DNA from 3 places in the Bacillus sp. SH7-1 genome. Region 2 is predicted to be linked to each of the others. Evidence: riboswitches for the same ligand, from Rfam matches in the RefSeq annotation. Region 2 holds a riboswitch; each other region holds the start of a gene.
The links. A riboswitch is a leader RNA that binds a small molecule or an ion and turns the genes downstream of it on or off. The one in region 2 is predicted to bind S-adenosylmethionine.
Positions count from the first base shown of each region.

Region 1: another riboswitch for S-adenosylmethionine. It lies ahead of metI (cystathionine gamma-synthase/O-acetylhomoserine thiolyase); the one in region 2 lies ahead of DN390_RS18600 (ABC transporter permease).
Region 3: another riboswitch for S-adenosylmethionine. It lies ahead of DN390_RS08010 (M20 family metallopeptidase); the one in region 2 lies ahead of DN390_RS18600 (ABC transporter permease).

Region 1 is NZ_QNUD01000005.1:416,948-424,701, reverse strand. It holds gene metH (methionine synthase) at 1-3,161, opposite strand, end outside; gene DN390_RS05515 (bifunctional homocysteine S-methyltransferase/methylenetetrahydrofolate reductase) at 3,161-4,993, opposite strand; SAM riboswitch class I at 5,064-5,173, opposite strand; SAM riboswitch class I at 5,376-5,485, shown strand; gene metI (cystathionine gamma-synthase/O-acetylhomoserine thiolyase) at 5,579-6,691, shown strand; gene metC (cystathionine beta-lyase) at 6,688-7,754, shown strand, end outside.
Region 2 is NZ_QNUD01000021.1:63,629-71,382, forward strand. It holds gene DN390_RS18570 (helix-turn-helix transcriptional regulator) at 1-344, opposite strand, end outside; gene DN390_RS18575 (YusW family protein) at 518-985, shown strand; gene DN390_RS18580 (peptide ABC transporter substrate-binding protein) at 1,002-2,612, opposite strand; gene DN390_RS18585 (ABC transporter ATP-binding protein) at 2,626-3,399, opposite strand; gene DN390_RS18590 (ABC transporter ATP-binding protein) at 3,396-4,406, opposite strand; gene DN390_RS18595 (ABC transporter permease) at 4,363-5,367, opposite strand; gene DN390_RS18600 (ABC transporter permease) at 5,385-6,302, opposite strand; SAM riboswitch class I at 6,439-6,544, opposite strand; gene DN390_RS18605 (DUF3951 domain-containing protein) at 6,712-6,927, shown strand; gene DN390_RS18610 (hypothetical protein) at 6,944-7,447, opposite strand; gene DN390_RS18615 (hypothetical protein) at 7,719-7,754, shown strand, end outside.
Region 3 is NZ_QNUD01000007.1:327,888-335,641, forward strand. It holds gene DN390_RS07980 (anthrone oxygenase family protein) at 1-246, shown strand, start outside; gene DN390_RS07985 (monooxygenase) at 717-1,022, shown strand; gene DN390_RS07990 (DinB family protein) at 1,338-1,847, shown strand; gene DN390_RS08000 (VOC family protein) at 2,311-2,703, opposite strand; gene DN390_RS08005 (AAA domain-containing protein) at 2,815-5,124, shown strand; SAM riboswitch class I at 5,200-5,301, shown strand; gene DN390_RS08010 (M20 family metallopeptidase) at 5,390-6,595, shown strand; gene DN390_RS08015 (Lrp/AsnC family transcriptional regulator) at 6,763-7,203, opposite strand; gene DN390_RS08020 (SDR family oxidoreductase) at 7,372-7,754, shown strand, end outside.

The DNA.
Region 1 (7,754 bases), on a different contig from region 2:
ATACCCCAGCGATCGCGAATGAGCATATGTGTTTTTTCAGCAAGTCCTTCTGCTAGTTCAAGCGCTAACGATTGAATGGCATGACTGCGTAAATAATCACCTTTCGCCTTCCACTCTTCAGCGATGTCCCGAACGCCTTCCCCAACAGTAACAGATAGGAAAGCAACATAGTCCATTTCATCTCCAATTGGTCTTAAATAATCACCTAAAGTACGATATGGTGCTTTTCCTTGTCTCGGGAATGTGAAACGCTCTATGACACGCGTATGATCTTCTGGATCATATATTACAATATTTTGTCCGTCACTTTGCGCTGGGAAAAATTGATACACCGCTTTTGGTTTTAACCAAGATTGTCCTTCCTGCAATAATTCGTCTATTAAATCATTTAATTCGTGTGCTCTTTTATCTCCCTCTCGCAAAAGCTTCTTCACACTTCCTTTTAACCCAAGGTGATGTCCAAGTAGCATTTGTCTATTCAGAAATGGTGCGAGATGTGAAACAGGAACATCTCGTAATACAATTCGTTTTGTTGAATCAGGCACCATAACCTCTGATTTCGGTAATGGTTCAATTACTGCTGGAATTTCTACTTTCTTCTCTTCTTTTGTTACGATATGAAGATGACGTTCCTTTTTGTCCTGCTTCATCTTCTCACGCTCTTCTTCTTTTTGAAGCTTATTAATAATATCAAGCCCCGTCATCGCATCACTCGCATAACATACGAGCCCTTTATAGGATGGCGAAATGCGATTATCTGTAAACTTTCTCGTTAACGCTGCCCCTCCTACAACAATTGGAATATCAATATCTGCCGCTTTTAAATCTTCTGCAGTCGTTACCATTTGTTGAGCCGATTTTACTAACAAACCAGAAAGGCCTATAATATCAGGCTTCTTTTCTTGTACTTCTTGAACAATTCGATCCGAACGTACATTGATTCCTAAATTAATAATCTCATATCCGTTATTTGCTAAAATAATTTCAACGAGATTTTTCCCAATATCATGCACATCACCTTTTACAGTTGCTAATAATACTTTCCCTTTTTTTGCACTATCGCTAGATTCCATATGTGGCTCTAAATAACTTACAGCAGCTTTCATACTTTCAGCACTTTGCAATACTTCAGCAACGATAAGCTCATTATTATTAAATAATCGTCCCACCTCATCCATTCCTGTCATAAGTGGGCCATTAATAATATCCAAAGGTTTTCTTCCTTCTGTAAGTGCGAGGCTTAAATCTTCGTGTAACCCTTGTTTCGTACCTTCTACAATGTAATTTGCTAGTCGCTCATCAAGAGTTAATGTTTCTTGGATAACGATATCTTTCTTTTTTGCTGCGCGATAAAAATTTGTAAATTCTTCTAACGTCTCTTGCGTCGTTTCAAAAAGTAATGCATCTGCAAGACGCTTTTCTTCCTCAGGAATTGACGCATACCGTTCTAATTTTTCCGTATTCACAATCGCGTAATCTAATCCTGCTTTCGTTGCATGATATAAAAAGACAGAATTTAATACTTCGCGTCCAGCTGGTGGTAAACCAAATGATATGTTACTTACACCTAAAATCGTTAAACATTCTGGTAACGCTTCTTTAATAAGGCGAATCCCTTCTATCGTCGCTGCCGCTGAGCCAATATATTCTTCATCACCTGTACCTACCGGAAATACAAGTGCATCAAAAATAATATCTGACGGGCGTATACCATATTTCGTCGTCAATAACTCATAACTTCTTTTCGCAATTTCAAGTTTTCGTTCCGCACTTACTGCCATACCATCTTCATCAATTGTTCCTACAACAATAGCTGCACCATATTTCTGAAGAAGCGGTGTCACTTTTTTAAATCGTTCTTCTCCATCTTCTAAATTAATTGAGTTAATAACAGCTTTTCCTTGAATATAAGTAAGAGCTCGCTCCATCACATTTTCATCTGTTGAGTCAATCATAATCGGTACTTTTAACACTTTCGTAACTTCCGCCAAGAAGTTTTCCATATCTTCTATTTCATCCCGGTCCGGGTCTGCCATACAAATATCAATAATATGAGCATTTTTCTTCACTTGTGCTCTTGCGACTTCAGCAGCTTCTTCAAATTTCCCTTCTGCTACTAATCTTTTAAATTTACGTGACCCAATAACATTCGTTCTTTCACCTACAAATAACGGTCTCATAGAATCATCATATTGCAGTGCCTCTAATCCACTAACCCCATGCCCTTCTCGTTCATGATGTTCACGCGGCTTAAGCGAATCTAACGCAGATTTCATTGCTTTTATATGTTCTGGTGTTGTGCCACAACAACCACCGATAATATTAACCCATCCTTCTTCAGCAAATCGCTTCACTTTTTCAGCGAGAGAAGATGGAGATTCATGATAATGTCCATCTTCATCAGGAAGACCTGCATTTGGATAACAAGAAATGTAACACTCCGACAAATCAGATAGTGAACGAATATGATCTCTCATAAACTCCGGACCAGTCGCACAGTTTAATCCAACAGATAACGGCTTCATATGTTCTACCGATAAGTAAAAAGCCTCAATTGTTTGACCAGCCAGAGTCGTTCCCATCGGTTCAATTGTTCCTGAAATCATGATAGGTACAATTTTATTTAGTTCGTCAAAAGCTGCTTGAATTCCAATATAAGCAGCCTTCACGTTACGCATATCTTGACTCGTCTCAACGAGTAATACATCAACTTCTCCCTTCAGCAATCCTCTTGCCTGCCGTGTATAAGCTTCAATTAGTTCTTCAAACGTCACACCACCAGTAACACTAATCGCTTTCGTTGTCGGTCCCATTGCTCCCGCAACATATACTTCCTTCCCACTTTCTATAACAGCTTGCTTTGCTAAACTCGCTGCCTTCTCATTTAGCTCCTCGTCTAAATGAGACAACGCATAATCACTTAATACAATATTTGTCGCCCCAAATGTATTTGTTTCAATAATATCCGCTCCGGCTTCAATATAAGCTTTATGAATCTTTAAAATAACATCTGGTCTTGTTTCTACTAAATATTCATTACAGCCTTCGTACTCTTCACCTCCGAAATCTTCCGCTGTTAAGTCCTCTTGCTGGATCATTGTTCCCATTGCACCATCTAATATTAAAATGTTATTTTGTAATTTCTCTTCTATACATTTCATCAATTAATACCTTCTTTCACTTCTTGCTTTTCTCTCACATATTTAACAAGGTGTTCTGTAATTTCATATTTGAGAAATGGTGTAATAAGATAAATGCCGTTAAAATATTTCATCGCCGCATCGATCAATTCTTGTGAAATGCGAATCCCTTCCTCAATTGCTGCCTCTTTCGTTTCATGTCCATCCATTCTCTCTCTTATTTCTTCAGGAAGTGTAATACCCGGCACCTCAAAATGAAGAAAATCTGCATTCCGTTTGCTTATTAATGGCATAATCCCAATAAAAATAGGTTGTTCCAAATGCTTTGTTGCTTCATATACTTCTTCAATTAACGCGATATCATAAATCGGCTGAGTTAAGAAGTATTCCGCTCCAGCATCTATTTTCCGTTCCATTCGCTTAACCGCTGCTTTTAAATGTCTTACATGCGGATTAAACGCCCCTCCCACTGAAAACCTTGTTGCTGGACCTATTGATTTCCCTAAAATAGAGCGCCCATCATTCATTTCTTTAATCATTTTAATGAGCTCGATAGAGGACAAATCATATACAGAAGTCGCACCTGGAAAATCACCGACGCGTGCTGGATCACCTGTTAAAGCTAACACTTCCTCCATACCTAATGCTGATAAGCCTAGTAAATGAGATTGTAGCCCGATGACGTTATGGTCTCTACACGTTAAATGCGTCAATACTGGAATATCATGCTTCGTTAATAACGCTCCCATTGCCATATTCGAAACGCGAGGCGATGCTAATGAATTATCTGCTAGAGTAATAGCGTCTGCTCCAGCTCTTTTCAATGCTCTTGCTCCTTCAAAAAAACGCTGCGTATCTAACGTTTTCGGGGGATCTAATTCTACTACTACTGTCGTTTGTTTTTTTGCTTTCTCTGCTAAAGTGACATGAGCTTTCGAACGTTTCTCGTGTGTATGAACTACTTTTGGTCTTTGAATCGTATCTTTTTCTATTACAGGCGTAACATTTAGAATGGCACGTTTCATACTTTCAATATGTTCTGGAGTCGTGCCACAACAACCACCCAATAACCGAATGCCTTGCTCAATAAATTTCGGTGTCATCGCTTCGAAATAAGCTGGACTCCCCTCATATACGTAACGTCCCTCCACATAATTTGGGAGACCTGCATTCGGATATGCTGACAAGTAACCATTTTGCGGAATCGATATCATTTTAAAAGCTTCCGTCATATGAAGTGGCCCTAGTTGGCAGTTCAATCCAACGACATTTGCACCGTAATCTAAAAGCCGTTTTAATATTTCATTTACATCATTTCCATTTTGAGTCGTACCTGCCTCATGTAACGCTAATTGGGCTACAATTGGAATGTTCGTTTGTTTTCGTAACACCTGAACAGCATGAAGTAATTCAAACTCATCATAAAAAGTCTCTAATAGCAGTCCATCAACCTGTTCTTCTAGTAATGCACTTGCCTGCTCAAGTAGCATAAATTCTCTTTCCATATCAGTAGTTGTAACGGCTCCAATATGTTTCATACCGCCAATTGTTCCTAAAATTGCATTTCTATCTGTCACAGATGCTTTCGCCAATTTTACTGCCGCTCTATTAATTTCAGTAACTTGATTTTCTAAACCATACATACGTAATTTCGCTTCATTTGCTCCGTACGTATTTGTTTGAATCACATCTGCCCCAGCAGCTACATATTGCTTATGAATCGATATAATTAAATCTGGATCAGATATATTCAATTCTTCAAAACTACTTTGCAAACCATGTGAATGTAATAACGTCCCAACCGCACCATCACCTATTACAATTCCTTTTGATAATAAATCTAGTACTTTCACAAATCTCCCTCATTTCTATCAATATAAAAACCCCCTCTTCACTTTGAAGAGGGGGACATAATTGTTCCTCCTCTTATTATGCAAAACATTCGTTTTGCAGGTATTAGCACCGTTTCAAACATTTCGTTTGAAGGTTGCCGGGTTTCACAGGGCCTTTCCCTCCACCGCTCTCAATAAGAGTTGTCTTTATTATTTTATTTATGTAGCTAAAAGGAAATACGTTCCCCTTTTAACAATGTTTGTTAATTTTTTAATAAATTTAGCACGCATAAATGCAAAAGTCAATGACAGTTGCGGAAAAATAAAAATTATTTAAAATAAAGTTGCAATTCAATTATCTTTTGTTGTAAAGTTAAAAACATAATAAAATTTCATACGAACATTCTTATCTAGAGAGGTAGAGGGACTGGCCCTATGACGCCTCAGCAACCATTAACATTTGTTAATAAGGTGCTAATTCCAGCAAATTGTGAAAGATTTGACAGATGAGAAGAAGACTCTATTCAAACCGAAAGCCTTCTTCTTAGAAGGCTTTTTTTATTTTACATTCACTTAATTGTTAATTTAAAAAGGAGGAATTTTCACATGTCAACTATCGAAACAAAACTAGCACAAATCGGAAATCGTAGCGAAACTACAACAGGAACGGTTAACCCACCTGTTTATTTCTCAACCGCTTATCGTCATGAAGGAATTGGCAAATCTACTGGCTTTGACTATTCACGAACTGGCAATCCAACTCGCGGCCTTTTAGAACAGGCAATTGCAGATTTAGAATACGGTGAACAAGGTTATGCCTGTAGTTCAGGGATGGCAGCTGTTCTCCTCGTCCTCTCCCTATTCCGCTCCGGAGACGAACTTATTGTATCTGAAGATTTATACGGGGGCACTTATCGATTATTTTCTGAGCACGAAAAAAAGTGGAACGTTCGATGTAGATACGTAAATACACAATCTATTAAACAAATTGAGCAAGCTATCACAACTGAAACGAAAGCTATTTTCATAGAAACTCCGACAAATCCATTAATGCAAGTTACTGATATTGCCGCTGTCGCAACTGTAGCGAAAAGACACGGACTACTTCTTATTGTAGATAACACATTCTACACGCCTTATATACAGCAGCCATTAACAGAAGGTGCCGACATTGTAATTCATAGTGCAACGAAATATTTAGGAGGACATAACGATGTCCTAAGCGGACTAGTCGTTGCAAAAGGAAAGGAACTTTGTGAGGAAATCGCTCATTATCATAATGCCTCTGGTGCGGTCTTAAGCCCATTTGACTCATGGCTATTAATTCGTGGTATGAAAACGTTAGCTCTTCGCATGAGACAACATGAAGAAAATGCAAAAGCAGTTGTTGCTTATTTAAATGATGAGGACGGGGTAACAGATGTATTTTATCCAGGAAGAGGCGGCATGATCTCATTTCGTCTTAAAGATGAAACATGGATTAATCCATTCTTACAATCTTTATCCTTAATCACATTTGCTGAAAGTCTCGGTGGTGTTGAAAGTTTAATGACTTATCCAGCAACACAAACACACGCTGATATTCCTGAAGAAATCAGAACAGCAAACGGTGTATGTAATCGTCTTCTTCGATTTTCCGTTGGCATCGAAAATAGTAACGATTTAATTCAAGACTTACAGCAAGCCATTAAACTTGTAAAAGAAGGTGTAAGAATATGAGTTATTCTATAGATACACTTTTACTACACAACCAATATAAACATGACTCACAAACAGGAGCTGTTAACGTTCCCATCTATAACACATCAACATTCCATCAGTTTGATGTAGATACGTTCGGGAAATATGACTATAGCAGGTCAGGAAATCCAACTCGTGAAGCTCTTGAAGATATCATTACTTTATTAGAGGGTGGAACAAAGGGATTCGCATTTGCATCAGGCATTGCAGCAATTTCTACTGCATTCCTCCTTCTTTCACAAGGTGATCACGTACTCATTTCAGAAGACGTATACGGAGGCACTTACCGAATGATAACTGAGGTTCTCTCCCGTTACGGTGTTTCACATACGTTTGTTGATATGACCAATTTAGAAGAAATACAGCAAAACATTAAACAAAATACAAAACTCTTTTATGTAGAAACACCTTCTAACCCACTTTTAAAGGTAACGGATATTCGCGCTGTTTCTAAGCTTGCAAAATCTATTGGCGCTCTTACCTTTGTTGATAATACATTTTTGACACCACTATTCCAAAAACCACTTGAACTTGGAGCAGATATCGTTCTTCATAGTGCTACAAAGTTCATTGCTGGTCATAGTGATGTTACTGCCGGATTAGCGGTCGTAAAAGATTCCGAACTTGCTCAAAAAATTGGATTTTTACAAAATGCATTCGGCGCCATTTTAGGACCTCAAGATTGTTCTCTCGTGCTTCGCGGTCTAAAAACATTGCATGTACGTCTTGAGCATTCAGCTACAAATGCCAATAAAATTGCACATTATTTACAAGAGCATGCTAAAGTTCAAAACGTCTATTATCCTGGCTTACAAACACATCTCGGATTTGATATTCAACAATCTCAAGCTACATCAGCCGGAGCTGTCCTATCTTTCACTTTACAATCAGAAGACGCACTCCGCCAATTTCTATCAAAAGTAAAGTTACCTGTTTTTGCAGTTAGTTTAGGTGCTGTCGAATCGATCCTTTCCTACCCAGCTAAAATGTCACATGCAGCACTGTCGCAAGAAGCTCGTGATGAAAGAGGGATTTCTAATTC
Region 2 (7,754 bases):
TCTATATAAAATGACTGGAAGTACTTTCGATATTTCTTTGGCGGCAATTGAAACATTCTTTTAAAAGCTCTCGTAAATGCCTCTTGTGAGGAAAAACCATATTGCATTGCAATATCAATAACAGCTCTTTCATTCGATACTAAAGCCTGTGCAGCATGAGTTAATCTTCTCTTTCGAATGTAATCCGTTACACTCATCCCAATATAACTTTGAAAAATACGATGAAAATGGTACATCGACACTGCACTGTGAGATGCCACTCTTTCTGTTGTAAGCTCTTCATGTAGGTGATTCTCTATATATTCAATTGATTTTTTTATTATCTCTTTATATTCTTCATGCATTTTAGTCCCTCCCTCACAACTTCAATTTACCATATACATACAAATTGTTTTTGATTTAAATTGCGGATTAGCCCTTGTGATTACAGAATAATAATTTATTTTCAACACATACATAATTACATGATTTTGGGAAAAACTTGTATAGAATGAATTTACATAAGGAGGAATTTATAATGAGAACTCTACTATCGGTTTTATTAGCTCTTATGCTAGTACCCGCATTAACAGGATGTAAAGCTCCTGCAAAAGAAGATACAACTTCTAATAAAAAGACTACTGAGGAAGCAAAAAACGAGGCTCCTGCAGATTTAAAACTAAACTTCAATGAATTCGATTTAAAGGCAGACTACCAAGATACAAAGAAAGACTACGAAGCAGACTATAAAAATGTAGCAGCTGATAAGAAAATGGAAGCAAAAATTGAAGATCATAAAGCAGATGTAAAATTAACAGGAGACGAGGCTATCACAAAATTAAGCCCACTTCTACAAGAATTAAAATTTGATAAAGATACTGCTGACCAAGAAGTAATCGATCAAGTAGTGAACGTGTTCAAACTTGATAAAGACTATCAAAAATTTGATTTAGAAGTTGTCTTCTCTGATGGAACGAAAAAAGAATATAAAAGAGAAATAAAATAAAGAAGTAGGCGATTGCCTACTTCTTTATTTTTGCATATCTTAAATCTGGCTTAGATCCAACATAATATTGAAGTCCAGATACCGTTTGTTTTTGTAAATAGGAATCCGAAGGGAATATAACCGGAATTAATGGTGAATCTGTAAACATAATATCTTCCGCTTTATGCAGTAAGTCAAAACGCTTATCTTCATTTTGTTCAACTTCTGCTTCCTTCACTAAAGCATCAAATTCTTTATTATGCCATTTTGCATAATTGTTTGGACCATCACCTGCATATAAATCTAATTTAGTAATTGGGTCTAATAGAGAACCGCCCCATCCCATATAAGCTAATTGGAAATCACTTTGCTTATATGTGTCGATGTAACTCTTCCACTCTTTATTTTCTAATTTAATATCTACGCCAAGATTTTTCTTAAACATTTCTTGCATTGCTTCTGCTACTTTTTTATGTTGTGTATCTGTAGTGAATTTTAATGTTACTTCAGGTAATGTAGACCAGCCTTGTTCTTTCATACCTTCTTCTAGTAATTTTTTCGCTTCTGCTGGATCAAATTTAACGTAACCACCTTTTTCTTTACGGAAATCACGGCCACTTTGTGTTTTTGCTCCTTCTGGAACGAATGCATTTGCTTCTTGTGCATTGTTTTTATACAGTTTTTCAACGATAAACTTACGATCAACTGCTAATGAGAATGCTTTACGTACTTTCGCATTTGTGAATGGCTCTTTTTCTACGTTAAACGAATAAATATAAGATGAGAATCCCGCAACACGCTTATATTCTTTATTTCCTTTTTCTTTCTCAATCATTTCTTGTGGTAAACCACTTAGTAAATCTAATTCTTTTGATTTGTATAATTGGTACGCTGTTTTAGAATCTGGAATAATACGAAACTCAATTTCTTTTAATGTTACCTTTTTATCATAGTATTCTTTATTTTTTTGTACTGTAATAGCCTGATTATGCTTCCATTCTTTTAACGTGAATGGTCCGTTCGTAATTAACTCTTTTGGATCTGTTTTTAATTTATTATTATCATCAATTGATTTTTTAGATAATGGAATGAATAATGAGCTTGCTAATTTTTGTTTAATGGAAGACACTGGGTGTTCAAGTGTTACCTTTAATGTTTGAGGATCAATGACTTGAATGCCAACTTGTCCTTCTTCACCTTTTCCGGTATTGTATGCCTCTGCCCCTTTAATAAAATACATTTCTGTCGCATTCATAGAACCCGTTTTCGGATTTAATAATCGCTTCCATGCAAATTCAAAATCATTTGCTGTAATAGCAGAACCATCTGACCATTTAATATCTTTCTTTAAATGAATTGTATACTCAGTTCCATCAGCATTTACTTCTTCCTTCTCTGCTAATTCATTTTGATATTTCCCATCACTATCTTGCGTATATAAGCTTGAGAATAAATGTCCAATTACATAACCTGAAGTACTATCTGTCGCAATAGCGGAATCAAGCGTATATGGATCGCTACCAATATTCGTTACTAATCGATCGCCTTCTCCCTTACCAGCACTCGCCTTTTGCGTTTCTTTCTTACCACAAGCAACAGAAGTAATTGCTAAAACAGTCATAATGACAAACAGTAAAAACTTCTTCATCCTACATTCTCCTTTAACCTGAAATTTTTGGTGTTGATGCTAATAATGTTTTTGTATAAGAATGTTGTGGATTACGGAATACTTCGTCCGTATTTCCAAATTCAACAAGTTCTCCTTTATATAAGACAGCCACTTTTTCACATAAATAGTGAACCATCGGTAAATCGTGCGCGATAAATAAATATGTATAGCCTTGTTCTTTTTGAATCTTTTGCAGCAAATGTACAATTTGAATTTGCAATGAAACATCTAATGCTGAAATTGGTTCATCAAGAATCAATACTTCTGGCTCACACAATAACGCCCTTGCAATAGCAATCCGTTGTCGTTGTCCTCCGCTAAATTCGTGCGGGTAGCGATCAATATATCGTCTATCTAACCCAACACGCTCTAGCGCATCACCCGCGACTTTATCTTTCAATCCTTTATCGCCAAGTCCGAATGAAATATATCCTTCTGTTACGCTATCGCGTACTTTCCAGCGCGGATTTAATGCTGCTGTGGAATCTTGAAAAATAAACTGTACTTTCTGTAAGAAATCACGCTTATGAGCTGCATTCAACTTGTGAACGACTTGACCGTTATAATCAATTTCACCAGACGTTGGGCTCTCGATCCCAGCTATGAGCTTACCAAGTGTTGTTTTTCCAGAACCACTCTCTCCAATAATGCCAAGTGTTGTTCCTTTTGGGATAGAAAGTGATATATCTTTTAACGCTGCAATTTCTTTATTTTTACTTCCATACGTTTTCGTTACTTGCTTTACGGTAATTAAATCTGTCGTCATGAGGCATTCACCTTCTCTTTTGATTTCGCTTCGTTATGCTCAAGAACATGCTGCCAGCAATGTGAGCTATGCTCCCCAGAATATTTTGTTCTCTCTGGAAAACGATGAATACATTCTTTGATTGCTACCGGGCAACGATTTACAAAAGGACAACCAAAGCTATTTAACGTCTCAATGGAAGGTGTCGTTCCTTCGATTGCACGTAATACTTTTTCGGTATCATCCATATTCGGAATTGCTTGTAATAAGCTTTTTGTGTATGGATGTTTAGGAGAACCTATTACTTCCTGTATCGTTCCTTTTTCAACGACACGCCCTCCGTACATAACAACTACTCGGTCAGCTACTTCACGTACAAGTGCCAAATCATGTGTAATTAATAAAATACTCGTATTTTGTTTTTCTTTTCTTTCTTTTAATAGCCCCATAATTTGTTTCTGAATCGTTACATCTAATGCCGTTGTAGGTTCATCTGCAATAACAAGCTTTGGATGACAAGCAAACGCAATCGCTAAACAAATACGCTGTCTCATACCGCCGCTTAATTGATGTGGGTACTGTTCAAAGCGTTTCTCTGCTTCATGTATCCCTAAATCATTTAATAAGTTAATTGCAATTTTTTTTGCCTCTTTTTTCGATTTCTTTTCGTGTTGCAAAATCACCTCTGTAATTTGCCTTCCCACCTTCATCGTCGGATTTAAAGATGAAAGTGGGTCTTGAAAGATAAAAGAAATATCTTTCCCACGAATTTGATTCCATTCTGCTTCCTTTAAATTCGTTAATTCCTTTGATTGGAAAGATACATTTCCATCATCAATGTGAATTGCTTCTTGATTTAAGCCGATAATGGATTGTGCTGTAACACTTTTTCCTGAACCACTTTCTCCTACAAGTGCAACTATTTCACCCTCGTTAATAGAAAAGGAAACATGCTTCACAATTGCTTGCTTACTGGTCTCTTTTTCAACGGCTAACGTTACGTTTTCTAAAGATAAGAGCTGTCCCATGTTTTTTCTCCTTTCGATTCCGTTTTACGATTTTCGGATCAATTGCATCTTGCAAACCATCACCAATTGCATTAAATGCGAACATGATGAGTGCAATCATGATTGCCGGGAAGAATAGCTGCCACCATTCCCCACTTAGTAATGTCCCAAGTGCATCGTTCGTCATCGTCCCCCAACTCGCTGCTGGTGATTGCACTCCAAGACCAATGAAGCTTAAAAATGATTCTGAGAAAATAGCCGCTGGAATTGTAAATGACAAATTCACGATAATAATGCCTGTTAAGTTTGGAATTAAATGTCCATATATAATTTTCATATGCGATGTACCTAATCGCTCCGCTGCAATAACAAACTCTCTTTGTTTTAAAGACAAGACTTGAGCTCGAATGAGACGAGCCATTCCAATCCACCCTGTTAATGCAAGGGCGATAATGATGGTAAAAAGACCTGGTTTCATAACGATTAATAGTAAAATAACAATTAACAAATACGGGATACCGTATAACACTTCGATTCCTCGTATAATCCACTCATCAATTAATGTCCCAAGGCGATTGCGCCCTCTCACATATCCACTAAATCCACCGATCAGTACACCTAGCCCTATATCAAGAACTGCTGCTACCAATCCAACTGTTAGCGAAATTTTCCCGCCAGCCCATGTACGTGCCCATATGTCTCTACCTAAATCATCTGTTCCGAACCAATGTTCACTACTAGGCGGTAAGTTTGTTGCCTCTTTTACTTGCTCACTCGCAGTAAATGGCGTTAAACTTTCACCAATAAGCGAGAATACAATAATGAGTAATAACGTCACTGACCCTAAAACTGCGATTGGATTCGATACAAACTTACGAAGTACTTCCTTTTTTCGGCTAATCGTTTGCTGATCTTTATTTATCGTTAATTCTTTTTTCTCTTCATTCGTTAATAACTGTTTATTAATTTCATAAGCTCCCATTTAAATATCCCCCCTCCTTACGTAATAGAACGAATACGCGGATCAACAATACGATGAATAATATCTGTAATGAAAATACAAGAAATTAATAATGCACTATAGAAAATCGTTGTTCCCATAATCACTGGATAATCTCGGTTAAAAATACTGTCTACAAAATATTTTCCCAGACCAGGAATTGAAAAAATCTTTTCAATAACGAAAGTACCTGTTAACAATCCCGCCATTAATGGTCCAACAAATGTAAGTACTGGAACAATTGCATTTCGAAGAGCGTGCCTTATAATGATTTTTTTAATTGGTATACCTTTCGCTCTTGCTAATTTAATATAATCACTCTGCAATACTTCGATCATATTAGAACGAACAAATCTTGTAATAACCGCGATTGGTCCTAATGCCAATGCGAAAGATGGTAATACTGTATGTTCAAATGTACCCCAAGAGGCTACTGGTAAGAGCTCGAATTGAATAGCGAATACTTGTATAAATAGTGGTGCTAAAATAAAACTCGGAATAGAAATACCGAGGATGGCAAGTAAACTTACACCGTAATCAATTACCTTCCCATGATAGAGAGCAGCAAATGTACCTGCAGCAATTCCGACTAGCAATGAAATAACAAGTGCTTGTAAACCAATAATTGCTGATGGACCAAAACCAGTTGTTATAATTTCTGATACACCTTGCCCGGTTGATTGAACAGATTCACCAAAATCAAAATGAACTACGCCGTCTAAATAAGCAACATATTGATTCCATAACGGTTCATCAAGGTGATACTTCGCTCTCATGTTTTGGATCACTTCTTCAGGAAAGATTTTTGCATCTGATGAAAATGGATCCCCCGGAATAATATGCATAATTAGAAATGTCACTGTCGTAATAACCCATAGCGTGAACACCATAACTGATAATTTTTTAATTACATACACTTCAATAACCCCCCTAAACACATGTATTTACTCAGTTTTATTAACGTACTTTTTCCATTACTCCCTTTTCTCTTTTTAGAATACAAAAAGCCTTGATCTTAAAAAATAAGATCAAGGCTTAATAAACAAAGCCCATCACTTATCTTTCAAGACTTGCTTGCTGGAATTAGCACGGTGTTCCTATTACAGAACCCGCTGCTGAGGTGTCATAGGGCCAGTCCCTCTACCTCTCTGGATAAGTAAATTGCTATATTATTATTTGGTTCAAATTGTATATTTCGAATTATAATTCTGAAAAAATGAAAAGTCAATCAAATTGGATATATTTAGAAAAATCAGTTTTTAATACTTTTATTTATCTATGTCGTATTTCGCCTATAATAAAAAAAGATATGAAAGGAGCTATAAGATGGACCCCCTACTTCTAGCTACTATAGGATTACCCTTAACAATCGTTATACTTGTCATCATCGGCTTCTACAAACTCTTCATCAAAAAGAAAAGCATCACCTCTTTTTACACACCCTTTGATAATATTACTGGACAAACTATTTCCGAATTTCACGAAGAACAAAAGGTATTAGTATCCGAGGATGAAGACGGCGATGGTAAGAAGAAAAAATAACCTTGCACAGGCAAGGTTATTTTTTCGTTTCTGCTTGAAAACGTTTATAGTATGTCGATGCTGTTGCAAAGTTAATTTCTATATCACGAATCAACGATGAATCTTCTTCTTTAGCTAACTTCTGTAATTTTTTCATTGCTTGTTCCGATTCATCTAAGAAACCAGCATATACCTCATGTTCTTGCTCTTTCGACTTTGGAACACGAATTTCTTTACGTATATGATCAATATCTTCTAACATGCTAGTCGTTACCTTTTGCACATCTTCTTTATATGTAGCATTCGTTATTTCCTTACCGCCCTTTTCTTTTGCCACTTCAAATAACTGCAGTGCTTTATTAATTTCTTTATTCATCTTTACATCGTATTTTTCATGTACTGCAAGATATTCTTTCATCTCTTCTGTTTGTTCAGTAGATTGCTCTACCTTTTCTTTCGGTTCTTTCGTATCTTTATTTCCATTACACCCTGCTAGAAGGAGCATACTTCCCATTACAGCAATACCCAAAACCTTCTTCATCTCTTCTTCTCCTTTTATCTACAGCTATTACTTATAGTTTCTTTTATCTCCACTTGTTATTATACCGAGAACATCCTACTTTTTACACTTAAGACGACATCGTAACATATATACCAACATGTTTGTCACAGTATCGTCACTTTATACAAATAACTTTTGCACTGCTTTACTACAGCACCTTACAAAAATGTAAGCACACATAAAGAACAAACCATGCTAGACTTACATATGCATAAAGCAAGCATATGTAAGTTTTTAAGGAGAATCATCTATGTACAACACAATGCCTTTTATGGGAGAAGATATT
Region 3 (7,754 bases), on a different contig from region 2:
CAATTTGACAAAGTCATTTTAGGATTAATCGCATTGATTAGTTATGTTGCCACTCTACTGATCACTTTCACAGGAAACCTTCCGATGAATAGAGCGATTATTTCAGCTGAACTACCTGTAAGAGATTCTGGATGGGAGGAACTCAGAGTCGAATTTGAATCCCGTTGGACGTTGCTGAATCACACGCGTACCTTAACGTGCATTTTGAGTGTGTCGGCATTACTAGTAGCGTTACTCATTAATTAGTAGTATGAATATATTTAGATGAAAAATAATCAACCGGACAATTCTTAAGAAATGTGTCATCGGAAAATAACTTATCGTTCCTGATTTTATCAGATGAAAACCGGATTGATTTAAAAGCTTACGATGTATTATCATGGCCATGTTGCTTCTTATGGAAGCCTCGCGGTACTCATGAAAAACCTGCTTACTTTCATGTGGAGAAAAATGAACAACTACTATATTAACAGAGACAAACGATTCCATTTGGTCGTTCAATATCGACAGAGTTTAGAAAAATTGCTCAATATATAGGCAAGAATTTCAAGTCTAAATAGATCTCTTTTTTATTCAATAAAGAATAGGGGAAGTCTTAAACTAGTAAGGGAATAATAGCGGCACTAACTTAAGATATTCCTATCATTCGAATCAAAATCATTATAATTAGTAAAAGAATGGCAAGAATTTTATATTAAAAATAGGAGTGAGTGAAAATGGCATATTTATTACAAGTTGATTTTCCGTTTGAAGGTCCTTTTGGTGAAGAAATGGAAAAAGCATTTTGGGATCTAGCAAAAAGTATTAACGAAGAAGAAGGATTCCATTGGAAAATATGGACTGAGAATCAAGAAACAAAAGAAGCTGGAGGCATCTATGTATTTGAAGAAAAACAAGATGCTGAAAAATACGCTGAAATGCACAAGAACAGACTTGAAGCAGCTGGTGTTAAAGATATTAGAGTAAGAATTTTTAACATCAATGAAAAATTAACGGAACTGAATCGTGGGTATATTAAATAATTTCGACAGTCGGAGCAAGCGTAAAAGGAGGGGGGAATCCCCTTCCTTTTTTTATTTTTAAATTGATGGTGAGGGGTATAAATTTATATAATCCAATATATATTAATAACTTCGAAATGCTTTATAATAACTAATTTTTATGCATTATTGATTAGCGTTGCTTATTGTGCTAACGAATCAGGATAGTGTGGCGACCGACCAACTAAATAGTTGCTTATCCTTAATTATTAGAAGGAAAGTTTTATCATTCCGCGAATTTATTAGACATAGACGAGTGCTATAATTTTCTATATTTACATAAAGAGGTGACTACGCATGAATCAAAGCCCTTCAGAAGAAGAATACACCGGGAGCTCCGGCGAATATATCCGTTTGGTACCGGACGGTAACATCATCGATATTCTGCTCGCCCAGGAAAAGCAAATGATCGAGCTCCTGGCATCGTTGACCGAAAGCCAGGCCGCATATCGGTATGCGGAAGGAAAATGGACGCTGAAAGAAGTCGTGGGCCACATCGCAGACGCGGAACGTGTCATGACCTACCGCCTACTCCGGTTCGCAAGAGGGGACCAGACGCCTCTGACCGGTTTCGATCAGGAATTGTTCATGCCTCCTTTCGGAAGTTGGACAACCGCGCAATTGGCCGAAGACTACCGGGCCGTACGGCAATCAACGATCACATTGCTGCGCGGGCTACCGGCGGAGGCTTGGACCCGCAAGGGCACAGCCAACAATCTAAGCATTACGGCGCGCGCCCTCGCGTACGGCATCGCAGGACATGAACTTCATCACATGAGGGTCATCCGAAATCGGTACTTGAGTTAATTGTCGGCTGAGACCTTTGGAATTGAACTAACGGATAACTTTAACAAAATAAGGAATACAATTAAATAGCCTAAAATATGCAAGTTTTTATGCAAAACTGCTTGCTTATTTTGGCTATTTTTGCATTCATAAAAGATACTGCTATAAGTAAACAGCATTTTTAAATTGCTAAATACCCCCCATGAGATCAATGGGACTTATATTCCACTTCCTTATCGGGATTATATAAAGAAGTGGAAATAGTATAAGTACCCAAAAAACAATAATAAAAACTGTACTCATCAGTTTCTACTCCTTATGTGGATCATAAAGTTATTATCCCGCATTAACGGGCAGTAAAATCCCACTTCAAAATTCAGCGAAAGAAAAGAAGTTAGGTGGGGATCAACTGCCCGCAAATGTCCGATTGGTGAGTGCTGATAATCATTGGGGAATGAAGCCCCCCAATGATTAAAGTTTCACTTTATCTCTCCGTCTCAAAAAACTCAATCCACTCTCCATCAGGGCCAGCGAAGAATATGTAACGTGTTCCATCTGGTAATGTTTCAATTTCTTCCCCTAGTAAAAATGTTACGCCGTGTTTTTGTATTTTTTCAATTTCATCCTCTAATGAATCCACTTTAAAGCAAATGTGATGTACTTTTCCTTCTGCCGGAAGAGAGGAGTTGTAACCTTCAATGAGTTCCAGTATCGTTTCCTTCGATTCTTCCACACCTAAAAAAGCGAGTTTTAAGTCTGGGTTTGGATGTCCCATTCGCTTAATAAGCTGTAAGCCAACTACTTTTTCATAAAAAGTAATAGATGTTTCTAAGTTTGCAACCATAAGTCCAACGTGCTCTATTCTTCTAACTGGCATGTAGATTCCTTCTTTCTGAAAATTATATACAATATATTATTGAAAATTAAGAAAATAAGCAAGATAAAAACCTTACAAATTTTAGCGTGTTATATGGTATAGTGAGAAAGTATGTTTGGGGAGAAGGAAGGAGATTATACGATGAATACAACTACTCAAACTCCTTCATTATCAGAAACGATGAAAGAGTGGCATTATGCATTAGCGTATGAAATTAAACATTGGAAAACGATAGGTGGTAGTAAAATTTCTATCATGAACGGTCGTTTTTTATATACAGATTATGAAAGTACAGTATACGTATTTCAGCTTATTTCGGAAGTAAGCTTACCTGAAGGTTCACCCATTCGAATTGAGTTCGATGGTGAGGAAGCGACAGGAGAAGTATTATCTGTACATGGATTAGAAATAGAATTGAAGTTAAATGATTATATACAAGGTGAAATAAGAGAAGCTGTTTTATATAGTGAACCGTGGCAGCTTTTGGAGCAACTGCAGGAGCGATTGAAAGAGGCGCATAAAGATAAGCTAAAACGTAATCGTATAAAGCGTCTTGTTGATGGGACGAGTAGTCCGAAGCATCTTGAAAAAATGAAAAATACGAAAAATGAATTGGCGTATCGTTCGTTTTACAATCCGACAACGTACGTATGGGGACCGCCTGGAACAGGGAAGTCTTATAATTTATCACGTATTATTTCAGCTCATTATCAAAAAGGAAAATCGGTACTTGTGTTAGCTCATAGTAACGCAGCAGTGGACGTATTAATGAGTGAAGTAACGAAGCAAATTGAAAAGAAAAAGAAATGGACGCCTGGCGAAATTGTTCGTTACGGTTATAGTCAACATGAACATATAAGAAATCATGAAACGCTACTTGCGTCGAAGTTAGTTGAAACGACGAACGGATCTTGGGGAGAAGAAAGACTCTATTTAGAAGAGATACGACAAGATCTTCGTGAAAAGATTTTATCGTATAAAGCAACATCTGCTGATAAGAAGCGTATACAAGAGATTGAAAGTGATCTTCGAAAGCAAAAGGCGAAAATTAAAGAAGTAGAAAAAGAATACATTGAAAATGCGAAAGTAATTGGCGCAACTTTATCGAAATGTGCCATTGATTCACTTATTTATGAGCGTACATTTGATTTAGTTGTTGTAGATGAAGTGAGTATGGCATATGTTCCGCAAATTGCATTAGCTGCTTCACTTGGAAAACGCATCGTCGTTTGTGGAGACTTTTTACAGTTACCTCCAATTGCTATGGCGAACCACGAACTCGTTCGCAAATGGCTCGGCGAAGATATGTTTTACCATGCTGGGATTGTTGAGTCTGTTAATAAATCAGAAGCACATCCGAACCTGTTTATGTTGCAGGAACAAAGACGTATGCATGCGGATATATCTAAGTTTACAAACTCATTTATTTATAAAAATAGAGTATACGATCATCCGTCTGTTTCAGAACGTAAAGAACTTGCGAAACTACAACCGTTCGCAAATGAGGCGAGCGTTTTATTTGATACGAGTCTAATGGGAGCATTTTCGTTAAAAGATGCTGCTTCAGGATCTCGTTTTAATATTATGTCTGGTTTAGTAGCGATGCAAATGATGTTAATCGGACTGTTAGATGGTGTTCAATCAATTGGTGTTGTGACGCCTTACAGGGCGCAGTCTCGCTTTTTATCAACATGTATTAGAGAAATGTTACAGAGAACGAAATATCAAAACATACCTGTTTTAGCAGCGACAGTTCACAAGTTCCAAGGGTCTGAAAGAGATATGATGATTTTTGATACAGTGGATAGTTATCCGCAAGAAAGACCTGGCGTATTGTTCTTTGACCATAAAAACCATCGCCTCGTCAATGTAGCAGTGACAAGAGCGAGAGGGAAGTTCATTCAATTATCGGATTGTCATTATATGCGTAAAAATCTTTCAAGAAAACAAGCGTTATCACAATTAACAGCTCATATAGAACGTCATGGAGATGTGTATGATCGTACGACATCAAGGCAATTGTGGGAACGAAAAATATCGAAACGATTACGCTGGTTTATGGAAATGAATCTTGAGGAAACGAAAGGGCTATTAAAAGATATTTTGGCTGCAAAACGAAAAATCATAATTTCACTTCCAAGTACAAAGCAAGTAGATAAACGAGTATGGCAAGCGTTAATGCGTACAAATGCGCAAATAACAGTGTATAGTGATGGACCAGTTCCACTGAAAAATGTAAGGTTACAAAGACAAAATAAAGCCTTCCCATTTATCGTAATCGATGATGAAATCTTCTGGGCAGGGGCACCGCTTACATCTCAAATGATGTTTGAAGGTAGTACGGAATTCCCGTATATATGTGCAAGATTGCAAGCACCTGAGACAATTGGTGTATTAAAAGGATTTTTAGATATCCGGTAAATTCGGATAGGAATTCCTTGACTTTTAATCGGAATGAACTTAGAATGAATGTAATTTAATATAATTTTATGAAAATTCTTATCACGAGAGGTGGAGGGACTGGCCCTATGATACCTCGGCAGCGGATTCTTTATGAATACTGTGCCAATTCCAGCAAGGTAACTTGAAAGATAAGAAAGAAGCTCATTTTGACTGTATATACAGAAGCCTCTTTCTATCTTTTAGAAAGAGGCTTTTTTACGTGAAAATAAAAGGAGGAAGAAAAATGGGAGCGACTGGAGTAACGTCACAAAGAAAAACAATTGAAGAGAGTATCGAAAGAAATAAGGAAAAGTACATAGAAACAAGTCATGATATTCATGCGAATCCGGAGATTGGTAACCAAGAATTTTACGCATCTAGAACGTTAAGTTTATTGCTAGGTAGTGCAGGATTCCAGTTGCAGCACAATATAGCTGGTCATGAAACAGGTTTTATCGCACGAAAAAGTTCAGGGAAACAAGGACCAGTTATCGCATTTTTAGCTGAGTATGATGCTTTACCAGGACTTGGCCATGCGTGTGGTCACAATTTAATTGGCACAATTAGCGTTGCAGCAGCAATTGCATTATCAGAAACGCTTGAAGAAATAGGTGGAGAGGTTGTCGTTTTCGGAACACCGGCAGAAGAAGGCGGGCCAAACGGTAGCGCAAAATCGAGTTATGTAAAAGCAGGTTTATTTAAAGATGTTGATGCGGCGCTTATGATTCATCCGAGCGGAAAAACAGCGACAACGAGTCCTTCACTAGCAGTCGACCCACTTGATTTTCATTTTTATGGAAAAACAGCTCATGCTGCAGCTTCACCAGAAGAGGGAATTAACGCATTAGATGCGGTTATTCAGCTGTACAACAGTATTAACGCACTTCGCCAACAACTTCCGTCAGACGTGAAAATTCATGGTGTCATTACAGAGGGCGGAAAAGCACCTAATATTATTCCTGACTACGCTGCAGCAAGGTTCTTCATCCGCGCAGCAACGCGAAAAAGATGTGCGGAAGTAACAGAGAAAGTGAAAAACATCGCACAAGGGGCAGCGTTAGCAACAGGCGCAAAAGTAAAAATCCATCAATTCCAAAATGAAATTGATGAACTACTCGTAACAAAAACATATAACGATATCGTAGCCGAAGAATTAGAACTACTAGGTGAAGATGTAAACCGTAAAGAAAGAGTTGGCATTGGTTCAACGGACGCAGGAAACGTCAGCCAAGTCGTACCGACCATTCATCCGTACATAAAAATCGGCCCAGATGACTTAATTGCACATACGAATGAATTCAGAGAAGCAGCGCGTTCAGAATTAGGAGATAAAGCATTAATTACATCGGCAAAAGCATTAGCAAATACGGCGTATCGATTAATAACAGAAGAAGGATTGTTAGAGAAGGTGAAGGAGGAGTTTAGGGAGGCGCAGAGGAATCAGGGGTAAGGGGATTAAGGTGCTCTTTTCGAAGAGTAATCTAATTAATAAGAAGAGATACAAAAAAGAACATTGAAATATCAATGTTCTTTTTTGTTTACTAGTCATTGATTTTGTTGGTTTTTCTCAAGAAAGAGAAACTTTTACTGTTAGTGAGGATAATACGTATCCCTTTATCAAAATGACAATTTCTCCTCAAACTCACTCTTTAAAACAATTAAAGGAGACGATAAGCCAAATTGCATTAAAGAGTCTAAAAATGTAGCGAGGGAATCCATCGAATCGCTCATGACCTTCATCATATAATTAAATTCTCCACTAATTCGATATAAATCAGTTACTTCAGGTGCGGCATTACAATATTGGATAAAATCAGAGCATTGACTCGTTTTAAACATGATGAATGCTTGAATATTTTTATTAATTTTGGAAGGCTCAAATTTTGTTCGGTAAGCTGCTATAACTCCTTGATCTTCAAGTTTATTCATACGCTCTTTTACAGCAGGCTGCGTCATGGATATAATCCGTCCTATTTCTGAAACTGAAATTCTGGCATTTTCATACAATAAGTTCATTATTTTATGGTCAATGTCATCCAGTTTTACTGCGTTTTGCACTGTGTAGCCTCCTTATTTTGTTTTCTAAAGTAAATCACGAATTATAACTATAATATCATAAGTGAACGAACTGAATTACCAATAAATATATATTTAAAATGATTAGTGTTTACATGAAAATATAAGTATAGGTTTTTATCAAACGGAAATTTAGGAAGGATGGAAAAAATGAAGAATCTTGATGGGAAAGTAGCGTTAGTAACAGGGGCGAGTCGCGGCATTGGTCGTGCGGTTGCGATGAGATTGGCAAACGATGGTGCATTAGTAGCGATTCACTATGGCCGAAATAAAACAGCTGCAGATGAAACGATTAGAGAGATTGAATCTAATGGAGGAAAAGCGTTCTTAATTGAAGCTGAGCTCAATTCAATTGATGGTGTCCAAAAGCTAGTAGAACAATTGAAGAATGAATTACAAAAAAGAGTTGGTACATCAGAGATTGATATTTTAGTAAACAATGCAGGGATAGGTATACAAGGAACGATTGAAAATACGACAGAAGAAATTTTTGATGAAATTATGTCTGTAAATATTAAAGCACCGTTCTTCTT